2 regions of the Paenibacillus sp. FSL H3-0333 genome follow, and region 1 is predicted to be linked to the other one. Evidence: riboswitches for the same ligand, from Rfam matches in the RefSeq annotation. Region 1 holds a riboswitch; the other holds the start of a gene.
The links. Region 1 has a riboswitch for cyclic di-AMP ahead of MHH78_RS01975 (C40 family peptidase). Riboswitches for the same ligand answer to the same signal wherever they lie in the genome.
Positions count from the first base shown of each region.

Region 2: linked by a shared signal. The riboswitch ahead of MHH78_RS18800 (APC family permease) and the one ahead of MHH78_RS01975 (C40 family peptidase) in region 1 are both predicted to bind cyclic di-AMP.

Region 1 covers NZ_JBBODG010000001.1:452,941-462,625, forward strand. Annotated here, with positions in the region: gene MHH78_RS01960 (M1 family metallopeptidase) at 1-1,572, shown strand, start outside; gene MHH78_RS01965 (hypothetical protein) at 1,582-2,415, shown strand; cyclic di-AMP (ydaO/yuaA leader) riboswitch at 2,628-2,766, shown strand; gene MHH78_RS01970 (C40 family peptidase) at 2,824-3,252, shown strand; cyclic di-AMP (ydaO/yuaA leader) riboswitch at 3,641-3,783, shown strand; gene MHH78_RS01975 (C40 family peptidase) at 3,788-4,279, shown strand; gene MHH78_RS01980 (GNAT family N-acetyltransferase) at 4,526-5,011, shown strand; gene MHH78_RS01985 (c-type cytochrome) at 5,139-5,495, shown strand; gene MHH78_RS01990 (4a-hydroxytetrahydrobiopterin dehydratase) at 5,627-5,902, opposite strand; gene MHH78_RS01995 (hypothetical protein) at 6,113-6,406, opposite strand; gene motA (flagellar motor stator protein MotA) at 6,610-7,410, shown strand; gene motB (flagellar motor protein MotB) at 7,394-8,215, shown strand; gene MHH78_RS02010 (pseudouridine synthase) at 8,304-9,005, opposite strand; gene MHH78_RS02015 (ATP-binding protein) at 8,992-9,685, opposite strand, start outside.
Region 2 covers NZ_JBBODG010000001.1:4,144,715-4,154,399, forward strand. Annotated here, with positions in the region: gene MHH78_RS18785 (sensor histidine kinase) at 1-834, shown strand, start outside; gene MHH78_RS18790 (DsbA family protein) at 928-1,686, shown strand; gene MHH78_RS18795 (disulfide oxidoreductase) at 1,683-2,117, shown strand; cyclic di-AMP (ydaO/yuaA leader) riboswitch at 2,344-2,503, shown strand; gene MHH78_RS18800 (APC family permease) at 2,632-4,449, shown strand; gene MHH78_RS18805 (ABC transporter substrate-binding protein) at 4,624-5,661, shown strand; gene MHH78_RS18810 (FecCD family ABC transporter permease) at 5,814-6,875, shown strand; gene MHH78_RS18815 (FecCD family ABC transporter permease) at 6,872-7,906, shown strand; gene MHH78_RS18820 (ABC transporter ATP-binding protein) at 7,949-8,755, shown strand; gene MHH78_RS18825 ((2Fe-2S)-binding protein) at 8,765-9,574, shown strand.

The DNA of each region.
Region 1 (9,685 bases):
ACCCTGACAGATTTGCGGACCTCCGAGGGCATTTCGCTGATGCAGCGCACCCAATATGTGCAGCCGGACGACGGCAATGTCAATGACAGAACACTGCTCAAGGTCCATCTGCCGCAGCCGGTGAACGGCGGCGAGAGCGTTACGGTAAGGCTTAAATTCGAAGTCAAGCTGCCGAAAATTTTCGCCCGGATGGGAACCGCTGGCGACTTCGTGATGGCCGGCCAGTGGTTTCCGAAGCTTAGCGTCTATGAGCCTGCCGGCAGAAGAGGACTCAAGGAAGAAGGCTGGAACCTGCATCAATACCACGGCAACTCCGAATTCTACAGTGATTTTGGAATTTACAATGTATCGATTTCTGTCCCGCCCGAGTATAAGGTCGCCGCAACCGGGTTCCCGGTGAGAGACGCCAAGGTGGTGAAGGGGCGCAAGATCTATCAGTTCTATGCAGATGACGTCCACGACTTCGCCTGGGCGGCATCGCCTGATTTCGTGGTTGCCGAGAAGGCCTTCTCCGCGCCGCAGGTGCCCGGGGTGAAGATTAAGCTCTATCTGGACCCGCTGCATAAGCATCTCCAGGAGCGTTACTTTCAGGCGGCTGAGGCTGCACTGATGGCATTCAGCAAGTGGTACGGCCCTTATCCCTACTCTACCTTATCGATTGTTGTCCCGCCGGAGTCCGGCAACGGGGCCGGAGGCATGGAGTATCCGACCCTGATTACCGCCTTCGGCGCCACGGACACTTCACCGGGCACCTCCCTGGAGCGCACGATCATCCATGAGATCGGGCACCAATATTTCTACGGTCTGGTGGCCAGCAATGAATTCGAAGAAGCCTGGCTGGATGAGAGCTTCACCTCTTATGCCGAAGACCGGCTGATGGAACAGGAATACGGTGTGGTCTCAAGCCTCCCGCTGCAGTCCAGCCTGGTCTCCTCTTCACAGCCGCTTAAGCTGGAGACCTGGAAATACACCGGTGATGACGCCTACACGCGCAATGTATACATCCGGGGCAAGCTGGTGCTGAAGGATATCGAACGCATCGCCGGGACCAAGAATATGGACGCCATCCTCGCCGCCTATGCCCGCAAATACCGCTTCCAGCATCCGACCACCGCCGACTTCCAGAAGGTTGTGGAGAAAGTGACCAAGCAATCCTGGCAGACGTATTTTGAGCGGTATGTCTATAGCGGGGGGGCACCCGACTTCGCAGTTGACGATATCAGGCTCACCGTCAGACGGGACAACAGTGACGGCGGGGGGAGCCGCTATAGCGCTGTGGTTGATGTAAGCAATAAGGGCAGCCTGTACCCCGATGTTCCCGTGAAATTCACCTTCGTAGACGGGTACACGGTACAGCAATACTGGAATGGCGAGGGTAAGGCTACTTCCTTTGAGTTAGCGTATAAAGCGCCGCTGGTCTCCGCAGAGATCGATCCGGGGCATTCCATTCTGCTGGAGAGCAGGCATCTTAATAATTTCAGAATGGCGGAGCTTGAGCCGCGTACACTCTCCCGCTGGACGCTTAGTGCATCAACTCTGCTTGAAACCCTGCTCGGAACTCTTGTCTGGTGAGGTGAAGGAATGGTGAAAAGTTCAATTGCCCGCGGTTGGATCAGCATGAAAGAGCAATTCTATATATTGATTCTGCTATTTATCTACCGGCTGTTCTGGGGATATTTCCTGTACAAATTCATTAAAAGCGCGGTTGTCCCCGTCCTGCTCCGCTACCCGGATGCGAATGCCGGCGGCAGCGGAATAGGCAGGCTGCTGTATTATATCGAGGGGCAGACCGCGCTGCGCACCGACTCCGCCGTCCAGCACTGGCTGTGGATGCTGCTTGCGCTGACAGTGCTAAGGCTGCTGGTGACTCCCTTTATCCGTGCAGGGCTGCTGCACGAGCTTCACCAGGAGCGCGACGGAGCGCGGGGACTGTTCTTTTTTCCCGGAATGAGAAAATATGGGCTGCCGGTGCTGGTGTTCAGCCTCATCGAATGGGCGCTAACCCTCCTGCCGCTCTATTGGCTGCTTCCGCGTATGTACCGTCATCTGCTCAGCGGCGTTCTCGATGTCCAGCTTCTGCTGAAGCTGGTGCCTTATGTGCTGGGCTGGCTGCTCTATCTCTTCCTTGTCCGCAAGCTTCTGCTCTATATGCAATTCGGCTATACCGCCGGTACCGGCATGTTCTCCTCACTGCTGATCTGCCTGAAGATGCTGATGCCTTCGATCGGTATATCCATCGTTCTGGGGGCGGGAAGCCTGGCCGTAATTCTGCTCTGCAGCGCCTCTGCTCTGTTCTATCCCGGATTGCCGGCCCTTATGCTCCGCCAGGCAGCTCCGCTGCCCTCCACGCTGTTCGATATGTGGGGAATCGCTGCCCAGTACCACCTCTGGTCCAGTAAATCATTTCCACAATAATAAGCTGCTGAAGCGGCATACTAAAGAGAGTCACAGCCCCTCTATCCGGGAGCAGGACTCTTTTTTGCTTGAACAGAGGACAAAAGCATTTGCAAAAGGGGAAATCCTCTGATACAATGATGGCTGTACCAGTAGTAACAAAGTTGTAATCTTTCAAGCAAAATATTCCGTAACTCTTGCAATTTAAGCAATACCGATAAGTCACTGTTCTGGTGCATAAAACGCCGAATTCCCTGCACCGGGAAGTGGGGGAACCATATTTTGGGTGAATTGATCTCGCTTTAGAGGGGTCATAGGGGAACCTTCTACCGAATCCTTAAGCTAACCTCGCAGGCCCTGGAAGGAGTACATCTTTTGATTAGTCAGAATTTCAAGAAAAAATGCACCGCAGCAGCGCTGGGTCTTGTGATGGTATTCACACTCGGAGCGGGCAGTGCCTTCGCAGATTCCAAAATGGATACTGTGATTTCAAAAACCATTGGAACGTCGTATAAAACCGGGGGCACAACCACCAGCGGCTTCGACTGTTCCGGATTTACCAAGTATGTGTTCAAGAATGTCGGGCTTACCTTGCCCCGTACCTCCAAAGCACAGTTCAAAGTTGGAACAAGTGTATCCAAGAGCAATCTGCGTTCCGGTGATCTCGTGTTCTTCAATACCCTGGGTAACGGAGTGTCCCATGTCGGTATTTATGTTGGAAACGGGAAGTTCGCACAGTCCTCGAGTTCACGTGGTGTAACCATCAGTTCGATGAGCCAGTCCTACTGGGCCAACCGCTACGTTGGCGCCAAACGAGTAATGAGCACAACAGCCTACCAAGCTGTCGCTTACGATTGAACCCTTGAAGCATACCCCGAATATTTCAGCCTCTAACAACTAAATGTAACTTATACGAGCCCGGGATGATTATTGCCGTAATCATTTCCGGGTTTTTCCTTTTCCTTATTCTACCTTTTACACCGAATTCGCAGCCTTGAAACAGCATTTTCTTGCAAAAATAAAGAAATTATCATATAAATTAACCCCTGCGCATAGATATGAGTCTTTCGAAAGGGCTATAACTCTAAAAAACAGCAAAAAAGATGCATTAATATGTTATAAGTGATTGCCAAGCGCCTTAGTCTTTGTTACAATTATCGCAGTGATCTTTTAGTAACATTTTTGTAATTATTGAATCGCTTTTAACAAAGGTTTTGTCATGTATTGAATGAACCGCTAATCCTAATCAACAGTCGTGCCGAGTTCCCTAATGAATTAGGGAAACGGGGGAACCACTTTGGGTGAATTGACCTCCTATTCTAAGAGGGGTCATAGGGGACCTTCAACCGAACCCTTAAGCTAACCTCGTAGGCATTGGAAGGGGTATTTACTTTTGAAGAAGAAGCTAGCAGCCGCAGTACTAAGCTTGTCCATTATCTTCACCATCGGAGCAGGAAGCGCTTTCGCGGATTCCAAAATGGATAAAGTGATCGACAAAGCCATCGGAACCAAATACGTGTCCGGCGGTACATCAACTAACGGGTTTGATTGCTCCGGATTTACAATGTATGTTTTTGATAAGATCGGCATTAACCTGCCCCATCAATCCGGCTCCCAATATCAGATGGGCACTGCCGTGTCCCGTGACGAGATGAGACCGGGCGACCTTGTATTCTTCAATACAAGCGGTAAGGGCATATCCCATGTTGGTATTTATGTTGGTGACGGCGAATTCGCCCATGCCTCTTCCTCACGTGGTGTAACCATCAGTTCGCTGAGTGACAGCTATTACGTCAACCGCTACGTTGGCGCCAAGCGAATCATGAGTACAGATGCCTACAAGACTGTAGCTTCGGATTCCCAAGACAACGATGATGTACAATAATCCTTTGTAACCTAACGCTCTCTTCCGAGATTTTTGCCGAAATCTTGGAGAAGGGCTTTTTTTGTCTATAAAATTACTTACCCGTCTCTATATTTGTAAAACACTGATTCTGCGCTTTCGGAAAATATATTTTGCCGTTTGTCAAGTTCCTGCATTTCCGTAAGGAAATTGCGTCGAAACTGGCTGTTTTTGTATATAATTAATAGAAGAAATGAATTTATGTCCCTTGGAAGGAGGCCTCCCCTAATGATTAGCTCCCCGCTAACCTTTTATGTGGTGCCTATGGAGCCGCAGCATGCCGCTGAGATCTGTGAGTGGAGCTACAAGCCTCCGTATAATATTTACGGCTGGATGTCCTGGGAGCAGATGCAGGCGCTGGGCGTGGAGTTCGGAGACCCGCAGCTGCGCAGCGAGCAATATGTGTCGGTTGTGAATGGAGAGGGGGATCTGTGCGGCTTCGCCCAGCTCTTTCCGATGGAGGGGGTAGTCCGGCTTGGAGTCGGAATGCGGCCCGATCTGTGCGGTCATGGAATGGGGCATCTGTTCATGAAGGCTATTGTGCAGGCAGCACGGTCGCGTTACCCGGAATGTGAGATCGACCTGGAGGTGCTGACCTGGAACCAGCGCGCCATCCGCGCCTACCAGAAATGCGGGTTCACTATAACGGATACCTATGAACGCCGCACTCCGACCGGCAATAAGCCTTTTTATTGCATGGTCTATGAGGAATAGCACCGGAGACAAGAGGGATTTGCAAAAAATGGATCATTTGTGTTCATTTTTTTGACACACATACTATGATAACGCTTCACCATCCGCTATAATGGAGACAGCAGCTTACATGGAGGGACGGATGCAGATGCAGAAATGGATCATGAGCGGTTTGTTTTTTGCCGCCTGTGCCTTTGCAGTAATCTTAATGTTTACCCTACCCGGTAAATCCGAGGTGGCGGAGCAGAACAAGCCGACCATGCCGGAGGTTGTGCTGGACGCTGCGGGCGCAGAAGCCACAGTAAAGGCCAATTGTATCTCCTGCCACGGAGACCAGCTTCAGGGCGGGGCGGGACCCAGCCTGCAGCAGGAAGGCGCTTCGCATGACGCAGCTCAGATCTACAGCATAGTCACCAAGGGCCGCGGACAGATGCCTCCCTTCAAAGACAGGCTGGCCCCTGAAGAGATTGCGAATGTAGCCCTATGGCTGGCCGAGAAGAAATAATCCGCAACCTGTACTCACACCTTGCTCCTCATTCTAAATGTATAATGCCCGTGACGAGGATAACGAACGATCCTTGCACGGGCATTTCTATTAATTAGATATTCCTGTTGTCTCCATAGGGGCCTTGTCCTCTAGCGGGTCTTCTCGAATGCCTCATTAAATTCATGCGCCTGGCGGAGATCAAGCTTCTCCACATCTGCAGCCAGCCGCAGAACAACCGTCTTGTAATCAATGGTGATATGCGGGTGATGGTCAAAGGCCTCCGAAATTGTCGCTACCTCATCCACAAAGGCAATTCCCTTCATATATTCACTGAACATATATTTGCGCACCAGCCTATCCCTCTCCAGCTTCCAGCCCTCAAGCTTGCCGATCTGCTCCTGCAGTTGTTCCTCAGTTAATTGCAATTCGTTTCCTCCCTTGCTAAGTTAACGGTTTCTTGAGCCTGCTCTTTCCTTCAAATAAAACATCCCTCAGCTTCTGAAAGTCCAAGGGATGTGCCAGGCCAAAGATTTTTGATTAAATGTATTCTGACATCCCAGCAATTAGTACTCCACTTCCAATTTTAACATGGCCGGATGCCCGGGACAAACCCGCTGCCGCATTTTTCCCCTGCTTTATACAAGAACGACTGAAGCCAGATCCTCATCGCCCAGCAGAATATTAATGCGGTGTGTTTCTTTATCGTACATCACAACTCCGCTGCCCACCTGAATGACCGGCTCGTTGCCCAGCGCGTAGAACAGGTCTTCCGCAAGCGCCTCCCAGACCTCCTGCCTCGATTCCTCCGGCAGATTCGTCCACTCTTCAGGCTCCATTTCAAAAAAAATGTACCCGTCTGCAATCCGTCCAACGGCTCCTGTCAGTTCAACCAGAATTTCACCGTAATCCCTGCCATGCTTAACTCCCACATCAATCACTCCGTTTTCTTCGCTGATGAATAATAACCTACCTTATCTATTATAGCCGAAAAAATCACTTCACAAAAAAGGGAATGATGTCGATAAAGAAGAATATACGTGATTTGGTTACGAACAGAGTGTTCTCCCGCGGTTCAAGGACGAATTACGCGGTTAGTCGATCACTTCTTAATTCTCATGGACGAGGTGCATAAATGGAAATCTCAACAATTCTAGGCCTGGTGTTTGGTCTGATCGCAGTAATCTGGGGGATGATACTCAAGCATGCTCCACTTGCAAGCTTGAACAACCCCGCTGCCTATGTCATTATTTTTCTTGGCACGGCTGCCTCCATCTTCATGGCCTTTCCGATGTCGGAAGTCAAGAATTTCCCTAAGCTGTTGAAGATCCTGTTTACGAAGAAAAAGATGGTCGGTAAGCCCGAACTGATTACCATGTTCATGGAATGGGCATCCATTACCCGCCGCGAAGGGCTGCTCGCTCTGGAGTCCAATGTCGATGAAATTGAAGATAACTTCCTCCGAAACGGCATGCGGATGATTATTGACGGCAATGATCAGGAGTTCGTCCGTGATGTATTAATGGAAGATATTCATGCCACTGAAGACAGACATAAAGCCGGAGCCTTGATCTTCTCCCAGGCCGGGATGTATGCCCCTACACTAGGGGTACTCGGGGCTGTTATCGGGCTGATCGCCGCCTTGGGTGATATGAGTAACATGGACGTCCTGGCCCACGCGATTGCCGGTGCCTTCATTGCAACCCTGCTCGGGATATTCACCGGTTATGTCATGTGGCACCCTATGGCGAACAAGCTGAAGCGGATATCCAAACGCGAGATTGAAGTCCGCCTGATGATGGTCGAGGGTCTGCTCTCCATTCAGTCCGGGGTGTCTACCATTGCCATTAACCAGAAGCTGTCTGTCTTCCTGACTCCGTCCGAGCGTGCCAAGCTTAGCGAGAAGGAGGGGGCTTCCAGTGAGCAAAAAGACTAGGCATGAGGAACATGAAGAGCATGCCGATGAATCCTGGCTGCTTCCCTATTCTGATCTGATGACCCTGCTTGTTGCTCTGTTCCTGGTTATGTACGCCATGAGCGCTACGGACGCCGTGAAGTTCCAGCAAATGGCTGAAGCCTTCAATTCAGCGCTCAGCGGCGGCGGCGGCGTCCTGGAGTACCGGTCGGATTCCCCAACCAGCTCCCAGCTGGACCAGGGCAAGCAGGATAAGATGAACAGTGTGATTGCCAAGAACACCGGCACCTCCGATCTGTCCAAGCTCCGTGCCAAGGAGCAGGAGGATCTGGAGAAGCTGAAGAAGCAGTTCGACCAGTACATCAAGAACAACGGGATGACCGACTTGCTTAGCACGAAGCTGAATCAGTCCCAGCTGATGATCACGATTAGTGACAATGCCCTGTTCGCTTCGGGACAGGCTATAGTGAAGGACGAATCCCGCCAGTTGGCCAAGTCGATCTCTAACATGCTGCAGCAATTTCCTGATTATGAAGTATTGGTGCAGGGGCATACCGATAATGTTCCGATCTCCAACAGCACGTACTCCTCGAACTGGGATCTTAGCGTAGATCGCGCCCTGGAGTTCATGAAGATTCTGCTGCTCAATCCCAACCTGGACCCGACGAAGTTCAGCCCGACCGGCTCTGGCGAATACCACCCCATCGCTACCAATGCTACGGCTGCCGGGCGGGCCAAGAACCGCCGGGTAGAAGTATCCATCCTGCGTAAATATAAGGACGCTGCTGCGGAGACAACGGATGTCTCTAATGTAACAGCTCCCTGAATAATAATGAAACAAATAAGAGCTGCTTCGAACGGCCCTACCAGGGTCTATCGGAGCAGCTCTTATTATAGGTATGGGCATTATAATCTTATTGCAGCTGATAGTTCAGCATAGCCCCCAGCTCCTGCTTCTCTTCCTGGGACAGCTCCCGCCATTCTCCGGTCTTCAGTGCGCCAAGTCGGATATTCATTACCCGGATGCGCTGCAGCCGCCGGACTTCATAACCGAAGGCGCTGCACATGCGGCGAATTTGCCGGTTCTTGCCCTCAGTCAGCACGATACGGAATACCCGTTCACTAATACGCGTAATTTCACAGGGAAGTGTCTTGCTGCCCAGAATTTTCACGCCGGTGGACATACCGGTCAGAAAAGAAGGCGTGACGGGTCGATCTACAGTGACCACATATTCCTTCTCATGCCTGCCTTCTGAGCGTAATATTTTGTTAACAATGTCACCGTCATTGGTCAGCAGAATCAATCCCTCTGAATCCTTGTCGAGCCGCCCGATCGGGAAAATCCGTTCCTCATGCCCTATGAAATCGACAATATTGCCTTGAATATGCGCTTCTGTAGTAGAGGTAATGCCAACCGGCTTATGAAGCGCGATATACACGATCCTGCTGCCCGTCTGAAGCGGCTGGCCGTCAATCAGTACGGTATCCCCGGCCTCGGCTTGGCTGCCCAGCATAGCGGGCTCACCGTTGATGGTGACCCGCCCTCCCTCGACCAGCTTGTCTGCTTCACGGCGTGAACAATAGCCTGTCTCACTGATGAATTTATTGATTCTCATGTTCGTCTTCACTCCGTTCTATATTCATAACGGCCGGAGGTACTGGCTCCTTAGCTTCAGGCAGCTTGATAATTACCTGTGCCCCCCGGCCATACTCGCTTCTTATCTCCAGGCTGCCCTTATGGGCCTGAATAATCCGCTGGCTGACCATCAAGCCGAGACCGGTTCCGGACTCTTTGTTCGTAAAGAACGGCTCTCCCAGCTTGGGCAGCATGTCCTCAGGGACGCCTCCGCCCTCATCCGTGATCACAACAACCACAGAATCATCCTGCTCCTGCTGCTCCACGGTAATCGTTCCCCCGTCCAGCATCGCTTCGATCGCATTTTTGATTACATTGATAAATACCTGCTTCAGCTGATTCTCCTCACAGTGCACCATGGCGGGTACTCCCGAGAAATGTGTGGTGAATTCAATGCCGAACAGGTGGGCCTGACTGTCCAGCAGGGAGATGACATCGCCGACAATATGCCGCAGATCCCTTTGTTGGAAATGAACAGCCTGCGGCTTCGCCAGAATCAGGAACTCACTGACAATCATATTGATCCGGTCCAGCTCCGAGAGCATCAGATCAATATGCAGCGGAACGAGAACCTTCTTCTCCTGCTGAAGCTGCAGGAAGCCCCGCAGGGTGGTCAAGGGATTGCGGATCTCATGGGCAACGCCTGCGGCAAGCTGGCCG
Region 2 (9,685 bases), 3.7 Mb from region 1:
GTGACTGCCCTGATGAAGTATCAGTATGAGCTGCTGGAGGCCAGGGATGCCGCGGAGAGTGCGGTGACGATGAAAAGCGAGTTCCTCGCCACCATGAGCCATGAGATCCGCACGCCGCTGAACGGCATTATCGGCGTCAACCAGCTGCTGGCCGAGGAGATCAGCAATCCTGAGCATCTGGAGCTCCTACGGCTTCAGAGTACAAGCAGCCATGCTCTGCTGCATGTGATGAGCGATATTCTCGATATCTCCCGGCTGGAGGCGGATGCCCTCTCGCTGAACAAGGATTCTTTCGGGCTAAAGGCGCTGCTCCAGGGCTGTATGGACTTGTTCATGGTGAGCACACAAGACAAGCCGTTATCTCTGGAGCTGGAGATCGAAGAAGGGCTTCCGGACAAGTTCACCGGGGACCCTGCGCGTATCCGCCAGATTCTGATCAACCTGATCGGCAATGCGGTGAAATTCACGCCATCCGGCACGGTAACAGTTAAGGTGGAGTCCTATGGCGTCAGGGAGACCGCTCAGGCGCTGCAATTCATGGTGCGCGACACCGGCATTGGCATCTCACCGGATAAGCTGCAGCTGCTCTTCCAGTCCTTCTCGCAGGTGGACGGGTCGCATACCCGCAAGTACCCCGGCACGGGTCTGGGCCTTGCGATCTGCAAGAAGCTTGTAGACCTGATGCAAGGAGAGATCTGGGCAGAGCCGGCAGAAGGGGGCGGCACACAATTCTTCTTCAGAATTAAGCTGCAGTCGCAAGAGGATTCCCCGGAGGTATTTTTCGGCAAGGATACAGGGGAGGGGGAGTCAGCGGAGGAGAATGAAGCCGTATAAGACAGCGATTGCCAACAAGAGAGTTAACATTATATAATTTGAAAGTAACTATTCTTTTATCACGACAGTCCAGAGGACGGAAAGGAACTCTCTTTGAGCAAAACGAAAAAGAACCGTGTCATGGCTCCCCAAATGAGCAAGCAGGAGAAGCGCAGGGCAGAGCAGGAGCAGCAGAAGCAGAAAACGAGAATTCTGATCGTGAGTACGGTGGCCATCGTTATTATTATTTTTGTAGGCTTATTCATGCTTGCTTCCAAGGACTCTTCGCCTGCCGGCACAGACAGCACGCCGGTTGCCTTCAATTACAGTGAAATGATGCGGCTTGGCAAGGAGGATGCTCCGGTCAAAATAGTGGAATTCGGCGACTTCAAATGTCCGGCTTGCGCCCAGTTCACCGGTGTCATCAAGCCGCAGATCGTTCAGGGCTATGTAGATCAGAATAAAGCAGCCTTTTATTTCGTGAATCTGGCCTTCATCGGCAAGGATTCGAGAACGGCCTCCCTGGCAGCCCTATCGGTGTATCATCAGAACCAGGAAGCGTTCTGGAAGTACTTCGATGCGATCTACGCCAATCAGGGGAATGAAGAGGAGGAATGGGCTACGCCCGACTTCATGGTGAGTCTCGCCAAGCAGCTGGAACTGCCGGTGGATTATGATCTGCTGCGCAAGGATATTGATGACCGCACCTATGAGAAGGAGCTGGACCGGGATATTCAGCTTGGCACCGATACGGGCGTAACGAATACGCCATCCTTGTACGTGAACGGCATCAAGGTGAAGGAGCCTTTCAATATGGAGGCGATTGACGCCCAGATTCAGGCAGCAGCAGCGGGAGCAGGGGCCGCCCAATGACCGCCTTCTCTGCCTTCTGCCGGCGTAACTGTCTCTACTTGGCCTGGTTCGTCTGTGTGGTTGCTGTAGCGGGAAGCCTGTATCTCAGTGAGGTCCTGCATTACGAGCCCTGCAAGCTGTGCTGGTTCCAGCGGATCTTCATGTACCCGCAGCTGTTCCTGCTGGGGATCGCCACCTACCGGGCGGACAAGCGGATCATTCCTTACGTGCTTCCCCTTAGTCTGATCGGCGGCAGCATCTCCATATATCATTATGCGGAGCAAAAAATTCCGGCGCTCAGCAAGGTGCTTCCCTGCACCATCGGCGTACCGTGCAACAAGGATTATCTGAACTGGTTCGGATTTATAACGATCCCTCTGCTTGCACTTATAGCCTTTGCCTTAATCTCCATTCTGCTCTGGACAGGACGCAAAGAGGAGCCGGCAGAGTAAGAAGCTGACGGGCAGAAGGAAGAGAAGAGAATACCCTTAATTTTAGCAAAAAATAATAGGCAAAAACCCTGTAAAATCACGTGGTAAAGGGATAATGAAAGAGAATGAAAGATCAAGACATACCGGATGATGGATTTGGTTGTTTTGAGTGCTTTTCATTCTTTTTTCATTTGTTTCCACGCTTTACGGAAGACGTGTTGTAGCTTAATATTAGTCCTTGTGAGAAGTTGAATATGCGCTGAATTTTCCGGAAGGAAAAACGGGGGAACCACACTTTGGCCAAGGCCAAAAGGGGTGAATCGGAGCAGGCTACCTGACCTGTAACCGTAGGGCTACCACAGTCCGAATCCGCCAGCTAACCTCGTAAGCCACAAGTGGGATAATGACCATGCACATTAGGCATGCGGATCATTTCCGTATGCTTATTTTGGTGCCTGCATTTATGAAATCCACTTATGAAAACAGCGCAGGGAAAGCCCATTTCAACTTAACCAAGAGAGGAACTGTTACTACAATGGTAAGCAAGGTAAAACGACTATTGATCGGGCGTCCGATGAAGTCGAACGAACTCGATCATGAAAAGTTATCCAAGGTGAAAGCACTGGCTGTCCTGTCTTCTGATGCGCTCTCGTCTGTAGCCTACGGAACAGAACAAATTCTGATTGTACTGGTGGCCGCCGGGTTCACCGCTATCTGGTACTCTTTGCCAATTGCATTAGCCGTATTGGGCTTGCTGGCCATTCTGATTCTATCCTACCGGCAGACGATCTTCGCTTATCCCCAAGGCGGGGGCGCGTATATTGTCGCCAAAACCAACCTCGGGGTTCATACCGGCTTACTGGCCGGCGGCTCTCTTCTGGTGGATTACATTCTGACGGTGGCGGTAAGCGCCTCGGCGGGGACGGATGCAATCACTTCAGCTTTTCCAAGTCTGCATAATCATAGTGTTCTGATAGCGGTATCTGTTATCGTGCTCTTAACGATTGTTAACCTGCGGGGAGTGACCGAATCGGCCTCCTTCATCGCTATCCCGGTCTATCTGTTCGTTGTTTCCATCTTCGTGCTCATCATCTCGGGGGTCTTCAAATATATGACCGGCGGCGCCCATGCCCATGTTCCTGAGATTGGCTCGGCGGTATCGAACGTGAGTATGTTCCTGCTGCTGAAGGCCTTCAGCTCCGGCTGTTCGGCTCTGACCGGGGTAGAAGCGGTCTCCAATGCTATTCCTAACTTCAAAGCGCCCGCGGAGAAAAATGCAGCCAAAACGCTGATGCTCATGGGCCTCATTCTCGGGGTAATGTTCACAGGTATTACGCTGCTCGCTTACTGGTACGGTATCATGCCTGATGAGAAGGCCACGGTGGTCTCACAGATTACCGAATCTACCTTCGGCCGCGGCGGACTGTACTTCTTCATTCAGGGGATTACGGCGGTTATCCTGTTCCTGGCAGCCAATACGGCGTACTCAGCCTTCCCGCTGCTGGCGTTCATGTTCGCCAAAGACAAATATCTGCCCCATGCCTTCATGGTGCGCGGCGACCGGCTGGGCTTCTCCAACGGTATTATTTTCCTCGGTGTCATGTCGGCTGTGCTGGTGGCGGCGTTTCACGGGAATACGGAAGGACTCATTCCATTATATGCAGTAGGGGTATTCATTCCGTTCACGCTGTCGCAGCTGGGCATGATGGTCCAATGGTACAGAACGAAGCCGAAAGGCTGGCAGAGCAAGTTCGCCGTCAATACGGTGGGGATGCTCACTACATTAACGATCACCCTGATTTTCATAATCACTAAATTCTCCAGCGTGTGGATGGCCTTTATCTTCCTGCCGGCTGTTATCATCGTGTTCCACCGGATTCACCGCCATTATATGAATATTGCCGATCAGCTACGGATCTGTCCGGCTACCGATAAGCCTTGTATCAAAGGAAGCACCGTAGTCGTTCCGGTCGCCGGTGTGACTCGCGCTGTACTGCATTCGATCAGCTATGCGAAGTCATTGACCGATAATGTGGTCGCTGTATATGTAGGCTTCGATGAAGAAGAGATTCACAAGATGGAGCAGAAGTGGGAGGAGTGGAACCCCGGCGTACGCCTAATCGTCCTGCGCTCCCGCTACCGCAGCATTATCCGTCCGCTGGTGAAGTTCATCGATACAGTAGAGTGGAAGACCTCTTCAACCGATCATATTACCGTCCTGATTCCGCAATTCGTGACCAAGCACTGGTGGCAGGCGGTGCTGCATAATCAGACCAGCTTGTTCATCCGCTCTTATCTGATGAATCAGAAGGACATTGTCATCGCCACGGTTCCTTTCCATCTGCATAAATAATATAGAAGATTATAGGAAGACGGCTGTTTCTGCTTAATGCGGAGACGGCCGTTTTTACGTTATTAAAAGTTATTGGTTGACATAGAGAATGAGAATCAATATCATCAGTATAGACAAGATGAAGGTAACAGGGCTTTTGCCAATCATGAGGGTAACATACTGGAGGGGTATTCAATGTTTTCGTTCAACCTGCAAGGATCAAGAAGCGGGAAGCTGGCGGTGGCCGGACTTATGACTACAACACTGCTGCTGTCCGCTTGCGGAAATAATAATAGCAACGCAGGCAGTAACGGTGGAGCAGGCACCGCACCTGCGGCAACCGCAGAAGCGACTGCGGAGGCCACAGCGGTACCTGCAGCAACTGCAGCACCCGCTGTGGAGAAGACCGTAACGGATGCAATGGGACATAAGGTGACCGTTCCCGCTAATCCGCAGCGTGTAATTGCTTCTTATCTGGAGGATTATCTGGTAGCACTCGGCGTGACTCCGGTTGCCCAGTGGTCTACGAAGAATGGTACTCAGGCTTACCTCGCTGCTGAGCTTAAGGACGTTCCGCCGATCAGCTATGACCTGCCGCTTGAAGCCGTCACCAGCTTCACGCCGGATTTCCACATCGTCCAGTCGGAGGGCTCGGTTCAGAACGGTCTTTATGACCAGCTGAACAAAATCGCACCAACCTATGTACTCGGCGACGAGGTCAGCAGTGACTGGCGTGCGGCCTTGCTCAAGATCGGTGAGCTGCTCAATAAGACACCGGAAGCGGAGAAGGCTATTGCAGATTATGACCAGAAAGCGGCTTCGGCCAAAGCGGCTGTATCTGAGGCGATTGGTGATGATTCAGTAGCGGTTCTGTGGCTGGTGTCTAAGAATTTCTTCATCGTGGACGAGACCCGCAGCAGCGGTGCGGTATTGTATGGCGATCTTGGAGTGAAGCTCCCAAATCTCGTGACCGACATTCCTGCAGAATCCAGAGCACCGTGGAACCCGATTTCACTGGAGAAATTATCTGAGCTGACTGCAGAGCATATCATTCTGGTGAACAGTGACAAGGCAAGCGGAGCTGAGATTACAGAAGGTGCAGTCTGGAAGGGAATCCCGGCCGTTAAAGCAGGGAATGTTCATGAATTCGGCAAAGATACCAGCTGGCTGTACAGCGGTCCTATAGCCAATACCAAGACCATCGATGATATTCTGAGCAGTTTTGTGAAATAGGTTCTTTACCGGCCGGAGAATGGTGCAGGCTTTTATATCCTCAGGATATAGAAGGCTGCCTCTTTTTTAAGTTGAACAATATTCATATCTTTGCGATAATGAGAATCATAATCATCTATATTTCCCTAATAATCCTGATAAGGAGACGGCATATGGCTTCATCCACAGATTCTGCTCTACAAGCTCCTTCTGTTGAAGGGAACACATCTGTCCGGTCGCGGCCGCTTGCCGCTGCTGTTATTCTGGTGCTGGGAATAGCAGCGATTGTCTTCGGCCTGATGGTATCCGTATCGGTCGGTGCGGCGGATATCCGGCTGGCTACCGTATGGGAGGCGGTGTTCCGGTTCAATCCGGAGCTGCCCCAGCATCAGGTCATCCGGGAGCTGCGGATTCCCCGGGCTGCCGCAGGAGCGCTGGTCGGCGCATGTTTTGCCGTTGCCGGTGCGATTATGCAGGGGATGACCCGCAACCCGCTGGCGGATTCCGGACTGCTTGGTCTTAATGCAGGTGCGGGCGTTGGACTGGCTCTGGCTTTTGCTTTCGCGCCAACATTATCCTTCGCGTACATCATGCTGTACTGCTTCCTTGGAGCGGCTGTGGCCTCACTGCTGGTATTCGGGATCGGTTCGCTCTCCCATAGCGGACTGACCCCGCTTCGGCTGACCCTCGCCGGTGCGGCAGTAAGCGCCATGCTGCTGGCGGTTAGTCAGGGCATTGCTATCCTGTTCAGCCTCTCCCAGGATATCGCTTTTTGGATGGCCGGGGGGATTGGAGGAGCGAGCTGGAAGCAGCTGCAGGTAATATCTCCTTGGGTCGCGGCGGCCCTGATCGGTGCACTGATGTTGTCGCGTTCGATTACGCTACTGAGCCTGGGCAGGGATGTTGCAGCAGGTCTCGGACAGCGCACCGGTCTGGTACAGACTGCAGGGATGATTATTGTCGTCATCCTCGCCGGAGCGGCAGTCTCCACGGTAGGGCCGATCGCTTTTGTCGGATTAATGATTCCGCATATTACGCGTTACCTCGTTGGGGTTGACTACCGCTGGATTATTCCCTGCTCCGCAGTCCTTGGAAGCATTCTGGTCCTGGTGGCCGATATTGCGGCCAGGATGATTAATGCGCCATACGAAACACCAATAGGTGCCTTAATTGCAGTATTCGGCGTACCGTTCTTCATCTATCTGGCCAGCAAACGCAAGGGGGAGCTGAAATGAACCGTTCCACCTCATTCCCCCCGGCCAAGCCGCGCCTTTCCAGAGAGGCTGGTATTCTGACACTGCTTGCTGTGCTTATCGTCATTCTGTTTCTGGTCAGTATGAATACCGGCTTAATGCGTCTGACACCGCTCGAAGTTCTACATACCCTATCCGGCAACGGCACCAAGCAGCAGCAGCTGATTTTGTTTGATTTCCGGCTGCCCCGGATCGTGATCTCCTTGCTGATTGGTGCAGGCTTCGCGGTAGCCGGTGCAATTCTGCAAGGCTTGTCGCGTAATGCTCTCGCTGAGCCTTCCACCCTGGGGATCAATGCCGGAGCCGGATTCGCTGTACTGATCTTTATCTCCTTTGTACCGGCTACTACAGCAGCTCCGATCCTCGTGCTTCCGCTACTGGCGCTTGCAGGGGCCACGCTTACTGCAGCACTGATCTACTTCCTGTCTTACAGGAGGGAGGATGGGCTCTCGCCGACACGGCTGATCCTGATCGGGATTGCTGTGGGTGCCGGGATATACGCTTTTCAGCTTATTTTGTCATTAAGACTCGACCCGCAGAATTATCAGTTCGTAGCTATCTGGCTGGCCGGCAAAATCTGGGGCGGAGACTGGCGGTTTGTGCTGGCCCTTCTACCCTGGATATTGATCCTGCTGCCCTTCGCATTCTACAAAGCCCGGGTGCTCAACGTACTGAATCTGGGCGATGAGCTCTCCAAGGGACTGGGCCTACCGCTCGAACGGGAACGGCGGTGGCTGCTGGCTGCGGCTGTTGCGCTGGCAGGAGCCTGTGTATCGGTAAGCGGCAGCATTGGTTTTGTCGGGCTAATTGCGCCGCACCTGGCCCGCAGGCTGGTCGGCCCGCGCCATCAGATCCTGCTGCCTGCGGCTGCCCTGATCGGAGCCCTGCTGCTGCTTACGGCAGATACGATCGGTCGCTGGATCCTGCAGCCTGCGGAGGTACCTACTGGTATCGTAGTAGCGATTATTGGAGCACCGTACTTTTTATATCTTTTGGCCACATCGAAAGCGTAGTACAGGGATGTATATATTAAAAAAATCTAAGGAGTGTTTATCATGTCGGAACGTTTAAATACAGAGCAGCTGAGCATCGGATATGCGGAGACTATGATTGTAAAGGGGCTGAATCTATCGCTTCCGACAGGGAAGATTACAGCGCTTGTCGGGGCGAACGGCTCCGGGAAGTCCACGATTCTGAAGACAATGGCCCGGATCATGAAGCCGAAGAGCGGCAATGTAATGCTTGACGGGAAGTCCATTCACAATCTCTCCACCAAAGAGGTGGCCCGCCAGCTGGCGATTCTGCCGCAGAATCCTACGGCCCCGGACGGCTTAACGGTATCTGAGCTGGTAGGGTATGGACGGTATCCGCATCAGAAGGGCTTCGGCAGCCTGACGCCTGAAGACCGCAGCATTATTGCCGAGGCGATTGAATTGACCGGCATGAATGAATTCCGTGACCGGCCGATTGACCGTCTCTCCGGCGGACAGCGGCAGCGGGCCTGGATCGCCATGGCGCTGGCCCAGCAGACGGATATTCTGTTCCTTGACGAGCCGACGACCTTCCTGGATATGGCCCATCAGCTGGAGGTGCTTCAGCTGCTGCAGAAGCTCAATGAGCAGGAAGGCCGGACAATTATTATGGTTGTCCATGATTTGAACCATGCCTCCCGTTACGCGCAGCATATGGTAGCGATCAAATCCGGTAATGTGATCAGCGAAGGCGCTCCGAATGAGGTAATGACACCGGCGGTGCTGCGCGAGGTATTCGGCATTGAGGCGGATATTGTACCTGATCCGCGTACAGGTGTGCCGCTCTGTCTGCCTTACGAGCTGGCTGCGTACAAAGTTGCCGGGCTGTAGGAGAGGAACATGAATGAATTCCTGAGGCAAGAATATAAGTCTAAATTTGACCTCCATCTTGAGGTGCCGGAGGGAGCCGTGTATTCCTTCGCTGCTGCTGAGCTGGCAGAAGAGGCGGGGATGAGGACCTTCATGGAGGCTTACCGGCCGCTGATGAAGGCGCTTGACGATAAAGCGGCCGGTGCGTACTTCGGCGGTTATCTGAGCATTATTGCACTCGCGGTCCAGTATTCCGTGACCGGCTTCTTGTGCGTACCGGACTTCAGCTTACGGAACCTTCAACTGCATCTTGTTCCGGCAGATGGCTACTGCAGAATTGCCTTCTCGCTTCGTGAATGGGGGATGGTACAAGCTCCGGCAGATGAGCCGGACCGGAAGGCTTGGCGCAATGAGGCGCTCACCAGCTTCTACCAGAGCACGGCCGGGCCGCTGATCCGGATGGCTTCACAGGTGAGCGGACTTTCGCCCGGGGAGATCTGGGGGCAGCTGCCGACCAAATTCAACTATTATGCGGAAGCCTTTGCCGCTGAACTGACAGATCCGCTCCTGCTTCGCCGGCTGGAGGAGGATTACGCGTATCTGAAGGATGAGCTGCCCGCTGCCGTATTCGGGATGCCGCGGAATCCGTTCCAGGTGAAGGTACGGAGAATTGAATCGCTCACGGACCCGCAGCAGACGGTTCAGTTGCGTAACCGCTGCTGTATGTATTACCGGACTGAGGGCGGACGGCTGTGTTATACCTGCCCCCGGATGAAGGAGGAGGAGCGGTCCGCACGGCGGGAGGAATTCCGTGCCGAGCGCGCAGCGGCTGGAGAATAGGGTATAATTGGGAATTTCGAAACATAATAATGCTGTATGCAGCTTCGTAACAGGCTCCTGTCATTGACAAGGGAGCCTGTTCGTTGTTAAAGTTGTGGTTGCTGAGGCGTG